3 linked regions of the Catellatospora sp. TT07R-123 genome follow. The protein of the gene in region 1 interacts with the protein of each later gene in a pairwise test. Links are inferred from orthologs where the notes say so. Each region holds a gene or a part of one and is shown on either strand. Other genes may lie near its edges.

What was found.
Region 2: the proteins of dnaE (region 1) and Cs7R123_RS19085 interact in binary tests that used the Escherichia coli proteins (3 or more experiments, as listed by UniProt). The link is inferred for Catellatospora sp. TT07R-123 from one-to-one orthologs.
Region 3: the proteins of dnaE (region 1) and Cs7R123_RS20985 interact in binary tests that used the Escherichia coli proteins (3 or more experiments, as listed by UniProt). The link is inferred for Catellatospora sp. TT07R-123 from one-to-one orthologs.

What each region holds. Positions count from the first base shown.
Region 1 is NZ_BNEM01000001.1:2,633,863-2,640,837, reverse strand. Bases 1,802-5,910 are described here. They hold dnaE (DNA polymerase III subunit alpha), read left to right. Parts: upstream 1,802-2,182; coding sequence 2,183-5,710; downstream 5,711-5,910. Also shown: Cs7R123_RS11165 (hypothetical protein), read left to right, coding at 9-971; Cs7R123_RS11150 (hypothetical protein), read right to left, coding at 6,083-6,469; Cs7R123_RS11145 (YbaB/EbfC family nucleoid-associated protein), read right to left, coding at 6,466-6,903. UniProt on the Escherichia coli protein: DNA polymerase III is a complex, multichain enzyme responsible for most of the replicative synthesis in bacteria. This DNA polymerase also exhibits 3' to 5' exonuclease activity. The alpha chain is the DNA polymerase catalytic subunit.
Region 2 is NZ_BNEM01000001.1:4,412,303-4,416,640, reverse strand. What follows is about bases 1,434-4,338. They hold Cs7R123_RS19085 (DNA polymerase III subunit gamma and tau), read right to left. Parts: upstream 4,024-4,338; coding sequence 1,843-4,023; downstream 1,434-1,842. Other genes in these bases: Cs7R123_RS19080 (DUF11 domain-containing protein), read left to right, coding at 4,186-4,338; Cs7R123_RS19090 (ABC transporter ATP-binding protein), read left to right, coding at 1,434-1,560. Outside these bases: Cs7R123_RS19095 (ABC transporter ATP-binding protein), read left to right, coding at 1-541; more of Cs7R123_RS19090, read left to right, coding at 538-1,433. UniProt on the Escherichia coli protein: Part of the beta sliding clamp loading complex, which hydrolyzes ATP to load the beta clamp onto primed DNA to form the DNA replication pre-initiation complex.
Region 3 is NZ_BNEM01000002.1:133,576-137,847, reverse strand. The notes cover bases 1,434-4,272. They hold Cs7R123_RS20985 (pyridoxal phosphate-dependent aminotransferase), read right to left. Parts: upstream 3,525-4,272; coding sequence 2,343-3,524; downstream 1,434-2,342. Other genes in these bases: Cs7R123_RS20980 (MFS transporter), read right to left, coding at 3,568-4,272; Cs7R123_RS20990 (GNAT family N-acetyltransferase), read right to left, coding at 1,770-2,333; Cs7R123_RS20995 (hypothetical protein), read left to right, coding at 1,434-1,730. Outside these bases: Cs7R123_RS21000 (calcium:proton antiporter), read left to right, coding at 1-253; more of Cs7R123_RS20995, read left to right, coding at 381-1,433. UniProt on the Escherichia coli protein: Shows aminotransferase activity with methionine and histidine as substrates, and to a lesser extent also with phenylalanine.

The DNA of each region.
Region 1 (6,975 bases):
GGACCTCAGTGCAGAGGTTGTTGCGGCATCTCGACCAGGTGGTCGTGCCGAGGCTGGCGCGCGGGTTCGCGCGGGCGGCCGGGGGCGGGCTACGGCTGCGGCTGCTGACCGGCATCGCGGTGGTCGGCGTCATCGGTGCGCTGCTGGGCGCGGTGTGGGCGACCCGCCGCCCGGTCGCGCCGTCCGCCGACAGCGCCGCCATGGAGACGGTGCGGGTCGGCGTCGTGCAGGGCCAGAGCGTGCCGCTGTACGCCCGCCAGGCCCGCTCCGAGCTCACCGGCCTGCTCAAGCGCCCGACCGCGTCGCCGGTCGAGACGTACGCCCTGGTCAGCCTGCGCGCCTACCTGGCGCCGGAGCGGCTGACCCCGGTGCTCGGCGGCGTCTCCGTGGTGGAGGTCTACGCCCGGGTGCCGCTGAGCGGCGCGGTGACCCAGTCGGTGCGCATCCCGGCGTTCACGATCCCCGCCGACGTGGTGGCGGGCATGGCGCAGGTGGCGCGCAAGCGCGCGGGCGACGCCGACGACCTGCGCCGGGTCGCCGCGAAGTTGCAGACCACCGACGCGACCGAGGTCGACCTGCGCCAGGGCTACCTGGGCGACTCCACGGTCGCCGCCGCCGAGGCGGAGGCGTACCGGGCCGGGTGCGCCTGCGTGTACGCCGCCGTGGTCCGGGCGACCCCGGCCGCGCTGGACCAGATCGCCGCCCGCCCGGAGGTGCGCGCCGTCGACCCCGCTCCCGAGGTGCGCCGCCTCGACCGGGCGGTGTTCCTGCCGCCGCTGCCCGAGCAGCTGGGCCAGGCCCCGGCCGGCGCCACCGCCACCGCCACCGCCACACCGCCGGCGAGCCCGTCGGCCGAGCCGACCGGCTCCGCCGGGCCGCCGCCGTCACCCGAACCGACGACCACGCCGTCGGACGGGCCCGAGACTCCGGCCGAGTCGCCGAGCGCCATATCCGCCAGCCAGGCACCCTAGTTACACCTGGGTAGGCGCAAAACAGGGCTGGAGGAGTGGGGGCCCGAGCACATAGGGTGGTCAAGCCGGTGCCGGGTGCGTAGCCTGGGCCGCGTTTGATCAGTCCGGGCAGGGTCGGGAGGGCGCACCGTGGAGCGCAGCGGGCAGCGTGGGCCGGACGACCCCACCGCCTGGGGCCAGCCGGGCAACCTGCCGGCGCCGGACACCTCGCGCTGGCGGGTGCTGCTGGACCGCGCCAAGCCGCGCCCCGGTGACCTGAGGCCGTCGCCCGGTCCGGGCGCCGGCGCGCCGTCGGCGGGCGGGGGCGGCCCCACCGGCCGGGTCGAGTGGCGGGCCGCCGCGCCCTCCGAGATCGACCAGGCCGTCAACCTGCTGCGGGGCCAGCTCGACCGGCCCAAGGTGCTCGCCTTCGCCAACCCCAAGGGCGGCGTGCACAAGACCACCGCCACCGTGCTGGCCGCCGCCACCATCGGCAGCGTGCGCGGCCGGGGCGTGCTGGCCTGGGACGACAACGAGCTGCGCGGCACCCTGGGGCTGCGCGCGGGCAGCGCCCGGCACGCCCGCACCATCCGGCACCTGCTCGGCGACCTGATGGAGATCGAGAACTGCCCGCCGTACGAGCTGAAGGACCGGCTCGACGACTACCTGCGCCACGCCTCCGACGGGTCGTACGACGTGCTCGCCGGGGAGGAGAACCCGCGCTTCGCCCAGCGGCTGGACACGCACACCGTGCGCCGGGTGCTGGAGCTGCTCTGCCGCACCCACGAGGTGGTCTGCGTCGACACGGGCAACAACGTCGAGAGCGCCAACTGGCAGACCGTGCTCAACGCCTGCGACCAGCTCGTGATCACCACCGTGCCGCGCGAGGACGCCGCGTTCACCGCCGACTGGATGATCGACCTGCTGCACGAGGTGGGCCTGGGCAAGCTGGCCGAGAACGCGGTCACGCTGCTGTCGTGCGCGACGCCGGGCCAGTCGCCGATGCTGGAGGACCTGCGCAGGCACTTCGCCACCCGTACCCGCGCGGTCGTGGTGGTGCCCTTCGATCCCGCCCTGGAGACCGGCTCCTCGATCGAGTACGGCGCCCTCCAGCCCGCGACCAAGCGCGCCTGGCTGCACGCCGCCGCGGTGATGATGGAGCCGTTCGTCCGCTGACCCCGACCGGGTCGGCGGGCGCGTCGCCGACAGCCCGGCGAGGTAGGCTGGCGCGCGTGTCAGACTCCTTCGTTCACCTGCACGTGCACACCGAATACTCGATGCTCGACGGTGCGGCGAGACTAAAGGAGCTGTTCAAGGAGGCGACCCGGCTCGGGATGCCCGCCCTGGCGATGACCGACCACGGCAACATGTTCGGGGCGTACGACTTCTACAAGCAGGCGACCGCCGCCGGGATCAAGCCGATCATCGGCGTCGAGAGCTACGTGACCCCGAACACGGCCCGCCAGGAGCGCACCCGCGTCCGCTGGGCCGACGGCGGCGAGAACGACGTCTCCGGCGGTGGCGCGTACACCCACATGACGATGCTGGCGGCCGACGCCGACGGCCTGCGCAACCTGTTCCGGATGCAGTCGCGGGCGAGCCTGGAGGGCTACTTCTACAAGCCCCGCGCCGACCGCGAGCTGCTCAATCTGTACGGCAAGGGCGTGATCGGGACGACGGGCTGCCCGTCGGGGGAGATCCAGACGTGGCTGCGCATCGGCGACTTCGACAAGGCGGTCGCCTCGGCCGGTGAGTTCCAGGACATCTTCGGCAAGGAGAACTTCTACCTGGAGCTGATGGACCACGGCATCTCGATCGAGAAGGCCGCGCGCGAGGGCCTGGAGCGGCTGCGCAAGCACCTGAACCTCAAGCCGATCGTCACCAACGACCTGCACTACACGTACGCCGCCGACGCCGACGCGCACGAGGTGCTGCTGTGCGTGCAGTCGGGCTCGACGATGGCCGACCCCAAGCGGTTCAAGTTCGACGCCCGCGACTTCTACCTGAAGTCCGCCGAGGAGATGCGCGCCCAGTGGGACGCCATCATGCCCGGGGCCTGCGACAACACGCTGGAGATCGCCGAGCGGATCGGCGACTACAAGACCGTGTTCGCCCACCGCGACCTGATGCCGTCGTTCCCGGTGCCCGAGGGCCACACCGAGGAGTCGTGGCTGCGTGCCGAGGTGCACCGCGGCCTGCGCGACCGCTTCCCGAACGGGGTGCCGGAGGACCGGCTGCGCCAGGCCGACTACGAGCTCGACGTCATCTGCAAGATGGGCTTCCCGGGCTACTTCCTGGTCACCGCGGACCTGTGCGAGTACGCGCGCAAGGAGAAGATCCGGGTGGGTCCCGGCCGCGGTTCGGCGGCGGGCGCCCTGATCGCGTACGCGCTGCGCATCACCGAACTCGACCCGATGGCGCACGGCCTGCTGTTCGAGCGGTTCCTGAACCCCGACCGCGTCTCCATGCCCGACATCGACATGGACTTCGACGAGCGCCGGCGCGGTGACATGATCCGGTACGCGACCGAGCGCTGGGGCGAGGAGCGCGTCGCGCAGATCATCACGTACGGCACGATCAAGGCGAAGGCCGCGATCAAGGACGCGGCCCGGGTGCTCGGCTACCCGTTCGCGGTCGGCGACAAGATCACCAAGGCGATGCCCCCGGCCGTCATGGGCAAGGACATCCCGCTCACCGGCATCTTCGACAGCAGCCACCCCCGCTACCCGGAGGCGGTCGAGTTCCGGACGCTGTACGACACCGACCCCGACGCCAAGAAGGTCGTCGACACGGCCAAGGGCATCGAGGGCCTCAAGCGCCAGTGGGGCGTGCACGCGGCCGGCGTGATCCTGTCCGGCGAGCCGCTGATGGACGTGCTGCCGATCCAGAAGCGCGAGCAGGACGGCGCCATCATCACCCAGTGGGACATGGGTGCGTGCGAGTCCATCGGCCTGCTGAAGATGGACTTCCTGGGCCTGCGCAACCTCACCGTCATGGACGACTGCCTGGAGGGCATCCAGATCAACCGGGGCGAGACCCTGGTGCTGGAGGACCTGCCGCTGGAGAACCCGCCCACCTACGAGCTGCTGGCCCGCGGCGACACCCTGGGCGTGTTCCAGCTCGACGGCGGCCCGATGCGCGCGCTGCTGCGCTCGATGGTCCCCGACGGCTTCGAGGACATCTCCGCGGTGCTCGCGCTCTACCGGCCGGGTCCGATGGGCGCCAACGCCCACAACGACTACGCCGACCGCAAGAACAACCGCAAGCCGGTGGTGCCGATCCACCCGCAGCTGGCGGAACCCCTCAAGGACATCCTGGGCGACACGTACGGCCTGATCGTGTATCAGGAGCAGGTCATGGCGATCGCGCAGAAGCTGGCCGGGTACACCCTCGGCCAGGCCGACCTGCTGCGCCGCGCGATGGGCAAGAAGAAGAAGGAGATCCTCGACAAGGAGTACGTGCCGTTCTCGGGCGGCATGAAGGAAAAGGGCTACTCCGACGAGGCGATCAAGACGCTGTGGGACATCCTGGTCCCCTTCTCGGACTACGCGTTCAACAAGGCCCACACCGCCGGATACGGCCTGGTGTCGTACTGGACCGCCTACCTGAAGGCCAACTACCCGGCCGAGTACATGGCCGCGCTGCTCACCTCGGTCGGCGACGACAAGGACAAGTCCGCCGTCTACCTCGCCGAGTGCCGCCGCATGGGCATCAAGGTGCTGCCGCCGGACGTCAACGCGTCCACGGCCCGGTTCACCCCGGTCGGCGGCGACATCCGGTTCGGCCTGGCCGCGGTGCGCAACGTCGGCGGCAACGTGGTCGACGCGGTCGTGCGGGCCCGCAAGGAGCACGGCGCGTTCACCGACTTCTACGACTACCTGCGCAAGATCGACGCGGTGGCGTGCAACAAGCGCACCATCGAATCGCTGATCAAGGCCGGGGCGTTCGACTCGATGGGGCACACCCGCAAGGGCCTGCTGTCGGTGCACGCCGACGCCATCGACTCGTTCATGGGCGTGAAGAAGAACGAGGCCATCGGCCAGTACGACCTGTTCGGCGCAGCCTTCGCCGACACCGCCGGCGCGCCGACCATGGTCGTCACCCCGGCCATCCCGGCCGGCGAGTGGGACAAGACCGACCTGCTCGTCTTCGAACGCGAGATGCTCGGCCTGTACGTCTCCGACCACCCGCTGTTCGGGCTGGAGCACGTGCTCAGCAAGGCCGCCGACATGTCCGTCGCCGCGCTGAGCGAGGAGGGCTCGGTCTCCGACGGCCAGATCGTCACGCTGGCGGGCATCCTGTCCGGCGTCCAGCGCCGGATCACCAAGCAGGGCAAGGCCTGGGCCTCGGCCACCCTGGAGGACCTGGACGGCGCCGTCGAGGTGCTGTTCTTCCCCAACACGTACGACCTGGTCGGCCAGTACATCGCCGAGGACGCCATCGTCGTGGTCAAGGGCCGCGTCGACCGCCGCGACGACCAGGCCCGGATGATGGCGATGGACCTGTCCATCCCCGACATCTCGGCTCCCGACGACGCCAAGCCCGTCGTGCTCGCGCTGCCCGCCAACCGGTGCACCCCGCCGCTGGCCGAGCGGCTGCGCGAGGTCCTGTCCACCCACCCCGGGCCCGCCGAGGTGCACGTGAAGATCACCAACGGGCAGAAGTCCAGCACCTACCGGCTCGGCCCCATGCGTGTGGCGCCCGTCCCCGCCCTCATGGCCGACCTCAAGGCCCTCCTGGGCCCGACCGCCCTGGGCTGAGCCCACCCGTCGTCCGCGGTCGGCGCCACGGCCGACCGCGACTCGTCACTCTGCGATTCGCGGCGCGGCGCGGCGCGGGGTTCGCGGGGTTCGCGGCGTGGCGCGCGGTTCGCGGCGCGGTTCGGGGTTCGCGGCGCGGCGCGCGGTTCGGGGCGCGGTTCGGGGTTCGCGGTGAAGATCGCTGATTGAGGTCGGATAGTGTCGCTGAGCCGCAGATTCTGACCGCAGACGGCGATCACCAACCCATCGCGCGACCGCAGACGGCGATCATGAACCCATGGTGCGACCGCAGACGGCGATCATCAAGCCATGGGCGGCCGCCGGCGGCGATCATCCGAGTCGTACCCGGCGCCGGGCGGCCGGGTCGCGGCCTCAGACCGGGATGTCCGGGTGGCGGGTGCCGGCCTTGTCGACGTTTTCGCTGGTGGCGATGTCGGTGCCGGTGGTCTCGTTCGCGGCGGCGGTGATGTTGACGCCCATGCTCTGCATCGCCTCGCCGACCATGCGCCACATGGCCAGGATCGCCGGGCCGATCTGCTCGTAGTTCTGCTGGATCTGCTTGCCGGAGTCGTCGTTGCCCCAGGGGCGGGCGCCGCCGGCCGCCTCGATCCGCGCGCCGAGCCCGTCGCGCAGGCCGCTGACCTCCTGCCCGGCCAGGAACATGCGCCGTCCCGCGTCGCGGCCGGTGTCCGGGTCGAGGTGGGTGCCGTCGCCGGGCGGCCAGGACAGGTGCCGGACCGGGATCTCGTCGCCGCTCACGGGCGGCCGCCCTCGGGCTCCTCGGGCTCGTAGCCCATGATGCCGTCGTGGCGGCGCATCATCACGTTGATGTCGTTGGTGCGCAGGAACTCCGCCGCCCCGGAGCCGGCGGGCAGGACCTGCGACATCAGCGCGGTCACCCCGGCCCCGGCGGCCTCGGCGGCCCGCGCCGTCGTCTTGGTGATCTCCTCGGCGAGCTTGGCCGCGCCGTATTCCCGCAGGCTGCTCGGGTGCAGCTCCAGGTGCACCAGGCGCCCGCGTGCGTCGACCGTCGCCTTGATCAGGCCGTCGGCCGTCTTCGCGGTGCTGCGCAGGGCCGCGAGCTTGGTCTGCAACTCGCCCATCCCGGTCCGCAACCGCGTGTACTGGTCGTGCACCTGCGCGAAGCGCTCCCGCAGCGCAAAGTTCGCGTCGCGATCGGACTGCTGTGCCACGAAGTCCACCCCTCCCCGCGTACGGCCGTCCTGACTGTATCGTCCGCACCGGCGCTGCGCCGCAACGGCTTC
Region 2 (4,338 bases), 1.8 Mb from region 1 along the record:
CGCCATGGCGCTGTCCTGCGACCCCGAGCTGCTGATCGCCGATGAGCCGACCACCGCCCTGGACGTGACGGTGCAGGCGCAGATCCTGGACCTGATGCGCGACCTCCAGCAGGAGTTCAATTCGGCGCTGGTCATCATCACGCACGACCTCGGGGTCACCGCCGAACTGGCCGACGACGTCCTGGTCATGTACGGCGGCAAGTGCATCGAGTACGGCACCGCCGAGGACATCTTCGAGCGGCCGGAGCACCCCTACACCTGGGGCCTGCTCGGGTCGATGCCCCGCCTGGACCGCCCGGTGACCGACCGGCTGCTGCCCATCAAGGGCACCCCGCCGTCGCTGATCAACGTGCCCTCGGGCTGCTCCTTCCACCCGCGGTGCGCCTTCGCCGACCGCACGGGCGGGGCCAGCCGGAACGAGGTCCCGGAGCTGCTGTCGCTCGACAGCGGCAGCCACTCGGTGCGGTGCCACCTGCCCGCGCCGCAGCGCCGCCAGATCTGGCAGCAAGAGATCAAGCCGAACCTGGAGGGAGCTGCGTGAGCACTCCGTTGAGCACCGAGCCGCTGCTGTCCGTGCGGGGTCTGCAGAAGCACTTCCCGATCACCAAGGGCCTGCTCAAGCGCAAGGTGGGCGCGGTGCAGGCGGTGGACGGGCTGGACTTCGACGTGCGACCGGGCGAGACCCTCGGCCTGGTGGGCGAGTCGGGCTGCGGCAAGACCACCACCGGCCGGCTGCTCACCCGGCTGATCGAGCCCACCGCAGGCAGCATCAGCTTCCAGGGCAAGGACATCACGCACCTGTCTCAGGGCAGGCTGCGCCCGATGCGGCGCGACCTCCAGATGATCTTCCAGGACCCGTACTCGTCGCTGAACCCGCGGCACACCGTCGGTGCGATCGTCGGTGCGCCGTTCCGGATCCAGGGGGTGAAGACCCCGCAGGGCATCAAGAAGTCCGTGCAGGACCTGCTGGAGCTGGTCGGCCTCAACCCCGAGCACTACAACCGGTATCCGCACGAGTTCTCGGGCGGCCAGCGCCAGCGCATCGGCATCGCCCGTACGCTGGCGCTGAAGCCCAAGATGATCATCGCGGACGAGCCGGTGTCGGCCCTGGACGTGTCCATCCAGGCCCAGGTGGTCAACCTGCTGGAAGACCTCCAGCAGGAGCTCGGCCTGACCTACGTGGTGATCGCGCACGACCTGTCGGTGGTGCGCCACATCTCCGACCGGGTCGCGGTCATGTACCTCGGCAAGATCGTCGAGATCGGCGACCGGGACTCGCTGTACCTCAAGCCGCGCCACCCGTACACGTCGGCGCTGCTGTCGGCGGTGCCGGTGCCGGACCCGAAGCGGCGCGCGGGTGACCAGCGCGAACGCATCCTGCTCACCGGGGACGTGCCCAGCCCGATCAACCCGCCGTCGGGCTGCCGCTTCCGCACCCGCTGCTGGAAGGCGCAGGACATCTGCGCGACCACCCCGCCGCCGCTGGTCCGCCAGGACGGCGACGTCGACGGCCACCTGGCCGCCTGCCACTTCCCGATGGCGGTCGGCGAGAAGCGCTGACGGCATCAGCTGCGAGAGGGCGAGGGCACGTGGGTGCCCTCGCCCTCTGCGTTGGTACAACTTGCGGCGGCACGGCCCGTGGCGGTGGCGCGGCGGGTGGCGGCGGCGCGGCGCGCGGTGATCGCTGTCTTCGGTCAGGAGATGCTGGCTGAGGCGAGGTTCTGACCGGAAGCACCGATCAACCCAGCCTGACCCCGCCTGACCCAGCCGGACCCGCCTGACCCGCCTGACCCAGCCTGACCCGGCCGCCGACGCGCGGTCGGCGGCAGGGTGGCAGGCGGGTCAGTCGAGTTTCTCCAGGTTGAAGGAGTGGCGGAGGGAGTCGACGGCGGCCTGCTCGGTGGACTGGCGCGCGGTGGCGGCGTCCATCACCTCGTCGGTGGGCTCGTCGCCGGGATCGAATCCCTCGTACGCGCGCACCCCGCCCGGCGGCGGGCCGTCGAACTCGGGGTCATAGGGCGGCTCGTCCAGCGGGGGGCCGTCGTCGGCGTGTGCCCGGCGCCCGGCCGCGGTCTGGGGCCGGCTCGGCCGCCCCGCGCCGCCGGTCGCACCGCCGGACGTGGCAGGGCCGCGGCGCGCGGCGGGTCCGCTCGGCGCGGCGGTCGGGCGGCTCGGTGCGGCCGGGGCACTGACCGGCGCGGCGCCGGGTGCCACCCCGCCGACCGGTGCCGTGGCGGGCCAGTCGGTGTCACCACCGGGCGGGGCGGGAGCGGCGGGTCGCGGCGCGGCCACCGAGGGGGCGGCGCCGACCGTACGCGCGGGCGCGGCGCCACGCTGGTCGCCGCCGACCTCGCAGCGCAGCTGCCACGTGCCGCCGAGCACCTGGTGCACCGCCTCCAGCAGCGGCGCGGGGTCGTTCTCCACCCCGGACGCGTGGATCTTGTGCTTGAACAGGAGGACCAGCGTGTGCCCGTCGAGGTCGCGGACGACCGCCTCCCGGGCGAACGCGGCGGCCTTCTTGCTCGTCCGACCGATCGTGCGCACGATCTCGTCCCACGAGCGGCGCACGTCGGCGGCGCTGCCCGCGCCACCGGCCGCCGCGGCCCCCGCGGGAGCACTGACGGGAACGGCGCTCACGGGCACGGAGCTCACCGGCGCGGGCGCCGCATTGACCGGCGCCGCACTGACCGGGGCCGCCGCCGGAGTGGGCCGGGCCGCGGCCTGCGGGGCCTGCGGGGCCGGCGGGGCCGGCGGCTGGGCGGGCGCAGCGTCACGGCCGGGTTCGGGCCGGGTCGGGGTCTCGGCGCGAGGTGCTTCGGCGCGGGCCGACGGCTCGGCACGGGCGTGGTCGGCCGGGCGCGGGGCCACGGCGCCCGACTCCAGCCGCTCCAGGCGCTGGAGCAGCGCGGACGCGGAGTCGTCCACGGCGGGCAGCAGCATGCGCGCGGCGATCAGCTCCAGCAGCAGCCGCGGCGAGGTCGCGCCCCGCATCTCGACCAGGCCGTTGGCCACGATGTCGGCGCAGCGCGACAGCGTCGCCGGGCCGAGCTGCCCGGCCTGGGCGCGCATCCGGGTCAGCTGCTCCTCGGGCACGTCCACCAGCCCGTTGGCCGCCGCCTCCGGCACCTGCCGCAGGATGATCAGGTCGCGCAGCCGCTCCAGCAGGTCGCCGGCGAAGCGGCGGGAGTCGTGCCCCGCCTCGGAGACCCGGTCGATGGTGGCGAACGCGGCCGAGCCGTCCCCGGCGATCAGGGCGTCGACCATCTCGTCGATCAGGGCGGCGTCGGTGACCCCGAGCAGGGACACCGCGCGGGCGTACGTGACGCCTTCGGGCCCGGAACCGGCGATGAGCTGGTCGAGCACCGACAGCGTGTCGCGGGCCGAGCCGCCGCCCGCGCGCACCACCAGCGGCAGCACCTGCGGCTCCACCGTGACGCCCTCGGACGCGCACAGCTGCTCCAGGTACGGCCGGAGCACGCCGGGCGGGAAGAGCCGGAACGGGTAGTGGTGGGTCCGGGACCGGATGGTGCCCAGCACCTTCTCCGGCTCGGTGGTGGCGAAGATGAACTTGACGTACTCCGGGGGCTCCTCGACGAGCTTCAGGAGCGCGTTGAAGCCCGCCGACGAGACCATGTGCGCCTCGTCGATGATGTAGATCTTGTAGCGGCTCACCGCGGGCGCGAAGAACGCGCGCTCACGCAGCTCACGGGCGTCGTCGACGCCGCCGTGGCTGGCCGCGTCGATCTCGATGACGTCGATCGAGCCGGGGCCGTCGGGTGCCAGCGCGCGGCACGAGTCGCACTCGCCGCACGGCTCCGGGGTCGGGCCCTTGGCGCAGTTCAGCGAGCGGGCCAGGATGCGCGCGCTGGAGGTCTTGCCGCAGCCGCGCGGCCCGGAGAACAGGTAGGCGTGGTTGAGCCGCCCGCTCTTCAGCGCCTGGATCAGGGGCTCGGTGACGTGATCCTGCCCGATCACCTCGGCGAAGGTGCGGGGGCGGTACTTGCGGTACAGCGCCAGCGCCACGGCTCCTCCATGTCTTCGCGCAGTTCAGGGGCACCGCATGCGTCAGATCCGCGCACGCCGGTTTTCATCCGAACGTCGCCCGCCACCGTACCCCGCGGGGCTGACCATCAGCTCACGCAGTCACTACGATCCCGCAGGCGACACTCGAAGGAAGGCACCACCATGCGACTGCGAACGATCGGCGTGCTCCTGGGCGCCCTGCTGCTGGGCGGGCTCGCCCCGGCGGCGGCGAGCGCGGCGGGCGGCCTCACCCTGTCCGCCGGGCGCGGCTCCGTGGAGATCAGCGAGTACGCGGTGAGCCTCGTCGGGGTCGCG
Region 3 (4,272 bases), on another replicon or contig:
CCAGACCAGCTTCAACCTGGCGCTGGGCTCGGCACTGGCCAGCATCGGCCTCACCATCCCGGTGCTCGCGCTCGCCTCCATCTGGCTGCAGAACACCCTCGTGCTCGGCCTGAGCCCGAAGGACATGGTCCTGCTGGCGCTCACCATCGTGGTCACCACCCTGACCGTCGCGCCGGGCCGCGCCACCCTGATGCAGGGCGCGGTGCACCTGACCCTGTTCGGCGTGTTCCTGTTCCTGTCCCTGGTCCCCTGACCGGTCGCCGGCCAACGGTCATCCACTGTTTCCTTGTACGTAAACCAGCAGCTCAGGGCATGGGAAGCCGCTGTCCGATCAAGGACAGACGCGGGCCGGTCGGATCGAGCGGTGTCACGCTCCCGGCGTGTTGAAGCGATCACTTCCGTGCGGCGTGCTCGCCGTGGTCCTGGTCCTCACCGCCGCGTGCGGCGGCTCCTCGGACGACGGCTCCGCCGCGGCGCCCGGACCCGCCGCCTCGTCCGGCCCGGCCGGGATGGCCGGCACGTTCGACAACGTGACCTACGGCCCGAACGCGGTGGTCGTCGACGCCGGCGCCGTGGCGTCCGGGCTGCGCGCCGAGGACGGCAAGGTGTTCCGGTTCGCCGCCGGGACCAAGGGCATCGACAAGCTCGCCCCCGGCAAGACCGTCCTGTTCGGCGGCAAGGCGGTCCGCAAGGTGGCCGCCGTGCGCACCGAGGGCGACCAGGTCGTGGTCGAGACGGCCGACACCACCCTCAACGAGCTCGTCGACACCGGCACCGTCGGCTGGACCGTCCCGGTGGCCTGGGCGGGCCTGTCGGAGAAGGACTACAAGGCGGTCCGGCTCAGCGACGGCACCACCACCCGCGTCGCCGACGTCTCGCTGGTCCGGCAGGCAGGCGACGGGCCCTCGGTCACCAACAAGTGGACGATCGGGGGCGTCGAGGTGACCCTGAAACTCACCCCGAAGGCGACCAGGCTCGACGTGGAACTGGAAGCCTCCCGGGCCAACGCCAAGGTCACCGCGTCGGGCTGGGTCAGCAACTTCACCAACGAGACCCGGATGGAGTTCGACCACGGCGCGGGCAGGTCCATCACCAGCAACATCCGCAAACTGTCGGCCGAGATGGAGGTGACCTGGGCGGCCGTCGGGCGCAGCGGCACCGGCCTGGACACCGACATCGCCCGGCTCAGCTTCCCCTTCGAGGCGCCGATCCCGTTCGTGGTGGGCGGCATCCCGTTCACGCTGAAGGTCAAGTCGGCGATCCGGATCGTGCCCGCGCTGCGCGAGAACTCCTCCAGCGGCGGCTCGTTCAAGGTGACCTACGACGCCGACCAGGGCTTCGCCAAGTCCGGCAGCCCGCTGCTGACCGGCACGTCGGACCTGCGCACCGCCGAGGCGGTGCTCGGCGCCAAGGAGACCGTGACCGCGGGCTACCTGCCGGTCGGGTTCGGCTGGGGCTGGGAGTTCCCGCGCCTGGAACTGGCCACGCTCGGCATCGGCACCTTCGCGTTCATCACCCTCGACACGTACGTGGCGGGGGAGTTCACCCCCGGCACGACGCTGACCGCCGACATCCCGCCCTGCCAGCGCGCGTCGGCGACGCTGCACGCCATCGCGGGATACAAGCTGGAGCTGCTCGGGTTCGCGACGCTCAAGGACCAGACCACGCTCTGGGAGAAGAAGATCGAGAAGTTCAAGGACGACGAGCCCTGCACGCTCACCGGCAAGTGAACGTCGCGGGCCGGACCCCGCCCGGGGTCCGGCCCGCGCTCACGGCCGCGCGTGCCACCGGTCGGCGGTGATGCGCCACAGCACGTGGCGGCGCAGCGGGCTGCCCTCGGGCACGCTCGGGTGGTCGAAGTCCTCGGCCGGGTCGTGGGTCAGCCCCAGCCGCGCCATGACCGCCTGCGAGCGCAGGTTGGTCGTGCTGGTGAACGACACGACCTCGGCGAGCCCCAGGTCGTCGAAGGCGAACCCGAGCACGCGGCGGGCGGCCTCGGTCGCGTACCCGTGACCCCAGTACGGCCGCGCCAGCCGCCACCCGATCTCCACCGCCGGGAGGAAGGGCGCCTCGAAACGCGGCACGGACAGGCCCGTGAACCCGATGAACCGCCCGGTGTCGGCGACCTCCACCGCCCACAGCCCGAAACCGCGCTCCTCGAACCCGGCCTCGATCCGCTCGACCAGCGCATCACTGTCGGCCGGGCTCATCGTCGCCGGGAAATGCGCCATGACCTCCGGGTCGGCGTTCAGGGCGGCGAACGGCGCCAGGTCGGCCGCCTGCCAGCGGCGTAGCAGCAGGCGGTCGGTCGTCAGCAGCGGCGAGCGGTCCATCGGTCGATCCTAGGCCTTGCGCAGCCGGGCGATGGCCTCGTCGAGCACCTCGGGCCGCTTGCAGAACGCGAACCGCACCAGGTGCCGCCCGGCCGCCACGTCGTCGTAGAACACCTGCGACGGCACCGCGACCACGCCGTAGCGCTCCGGCATGGACAGGCAGAACTCCTCCCCGTCGGTGCCGCCCACCGAGCGGATGTCGGCGTTGACGAAGTAGGTGCCCTCCGAGCGCAGCACCGTGAACCCGGCCTCGGCCAGCCCCGCCCGCAACTGGTCGCGGCGGGCCTGCATCCCGGCGGTGAACCCGGTGAAGTAGTCGTCGCCCAGCCCCAGCGCCACCGCGACGGCGGGCTGGAACGGCCCCGCGTTGACGTAGGTCAGGAACTGCTTGACCCGCAGCACCGCCGACACCAGCGGCGCCGGGCCGCTGGCCCAGCCGACCTTCCAGCCCGTGCACGAGAACGTCTTGCCCGCCGACGAGATGCGCAGCGTCCGCTCCCGCATCCCCGGCAGCGTCGCCAGCGGCGTGTGCGGCCCGGCCGCGTCGTCGAACACCAGGTGCTCGTACACCTCGTCGGTCACGGCGTACACGTCGTGCTCGCGGCACAGGTCGGCCAGCAGCCGCAGCTCGTCGGCGTCGAACACCTTGCCGGTCGGGTTGTGCGGGGAGTTGAGCAGCAGCAGCCGGGTGCGCGGCCCGAACGCCGCCCGCAGCTCGTCGGGGTCGAAGTGGAACCGGCCGTCGGCCCCCGGCCGCAGCGTCACCGGGCGGCGCACCGCCTGAGCCAGGGCGATACTCGCCGCGTACGAGTCGTAGAACGGCTCGAAGCACACCACCTCGTCGCCCGGCTCGCACAGCCCGAGGATCGCCGCCGCGATCGCCTCGGTGGCACCCGCCGTGACGACGACCTCGCCGTCCGGGTCGTAGTCCAGCCCCCAGAACCGGCGCTGGTGCGCGCTGACCGCCTGGCGCAGCACGGGCTGGCCGGGGCCGGGCGGGTACTGGTTGAACCCGCCGCGCAGCGCCGCCTCGGCGGCGGCCAGCATCTCGGCGGGCCCGTCGGTGTCGGGGAAGCCCTGGCCCAGGTTCACCGAACCGGTCCGCACCGCCAGCGCCGACATGGTGGCGAAGATGGTGGTGCCGAAGGGGCGCATCCGGGCGACCAGCGGGTCGCCGGCGGGGATCGTCATGTCACCATCTTCGCCGGTCCGCCCACCGCCGGGCCACCCGGGATCATGCGGTCGCGTCGTACGCCCACAGCTGCGGCACCGCCCGCACCAGCGCCGCGACCGTGACCACCGTCAGCGCCCCGCCGATCCCGACGGCCAGGCGCGCCCCGACGGCCGCCCCGCCGAGCCCGTGCACCAGATTGGCCAGCTGCGGCCCGCCCATCAGCACCACCGTCAGCGAACCCTGGATCCGGCCGCGCATCGCGTCGGGCGTGTACGCCTGCGAGATCGCGTTGCGGAACGTGCTCAGCGCGAAGTTGACCGCCCCGCCGCACAGCAGCGCCGCCAGCGCGAACGCCAGGCCCGGCGCGGCCGCGAGCGCGATCACGCAGCAGCCCCACGCCATCGCGGCCCCGGCCATGAGCGCCCCGTGGCGCCGCCTGCGGCTGTAGGAGCCCGACAGCAGCCCGGCTGCGAACACCCCGGCCGGGTACGCCGCGTACAGCAGCCCGAGCTGCCCGCCGCCGCCCGGCGGCCCGCCGAACGCGCGTTCGGCCAGTTCCGGGTAGAGCGCCGACGGCATCGCGAACACCATCGCGGCCAGGTCGACGGCGAGCACCGCGACCAGCACCCGCTGCCGGGCCAGGTAGCCGAACCCGTCGCCGAGGCGTCGCAGCACGCCGCGGCCGGTCGGTGCCGGCTCGGTCGGCGGCAGCGGCGGCAGCCCGGCCACCGCCCACAGCACCACGCCCAGTGCGAGCGTGTCCAG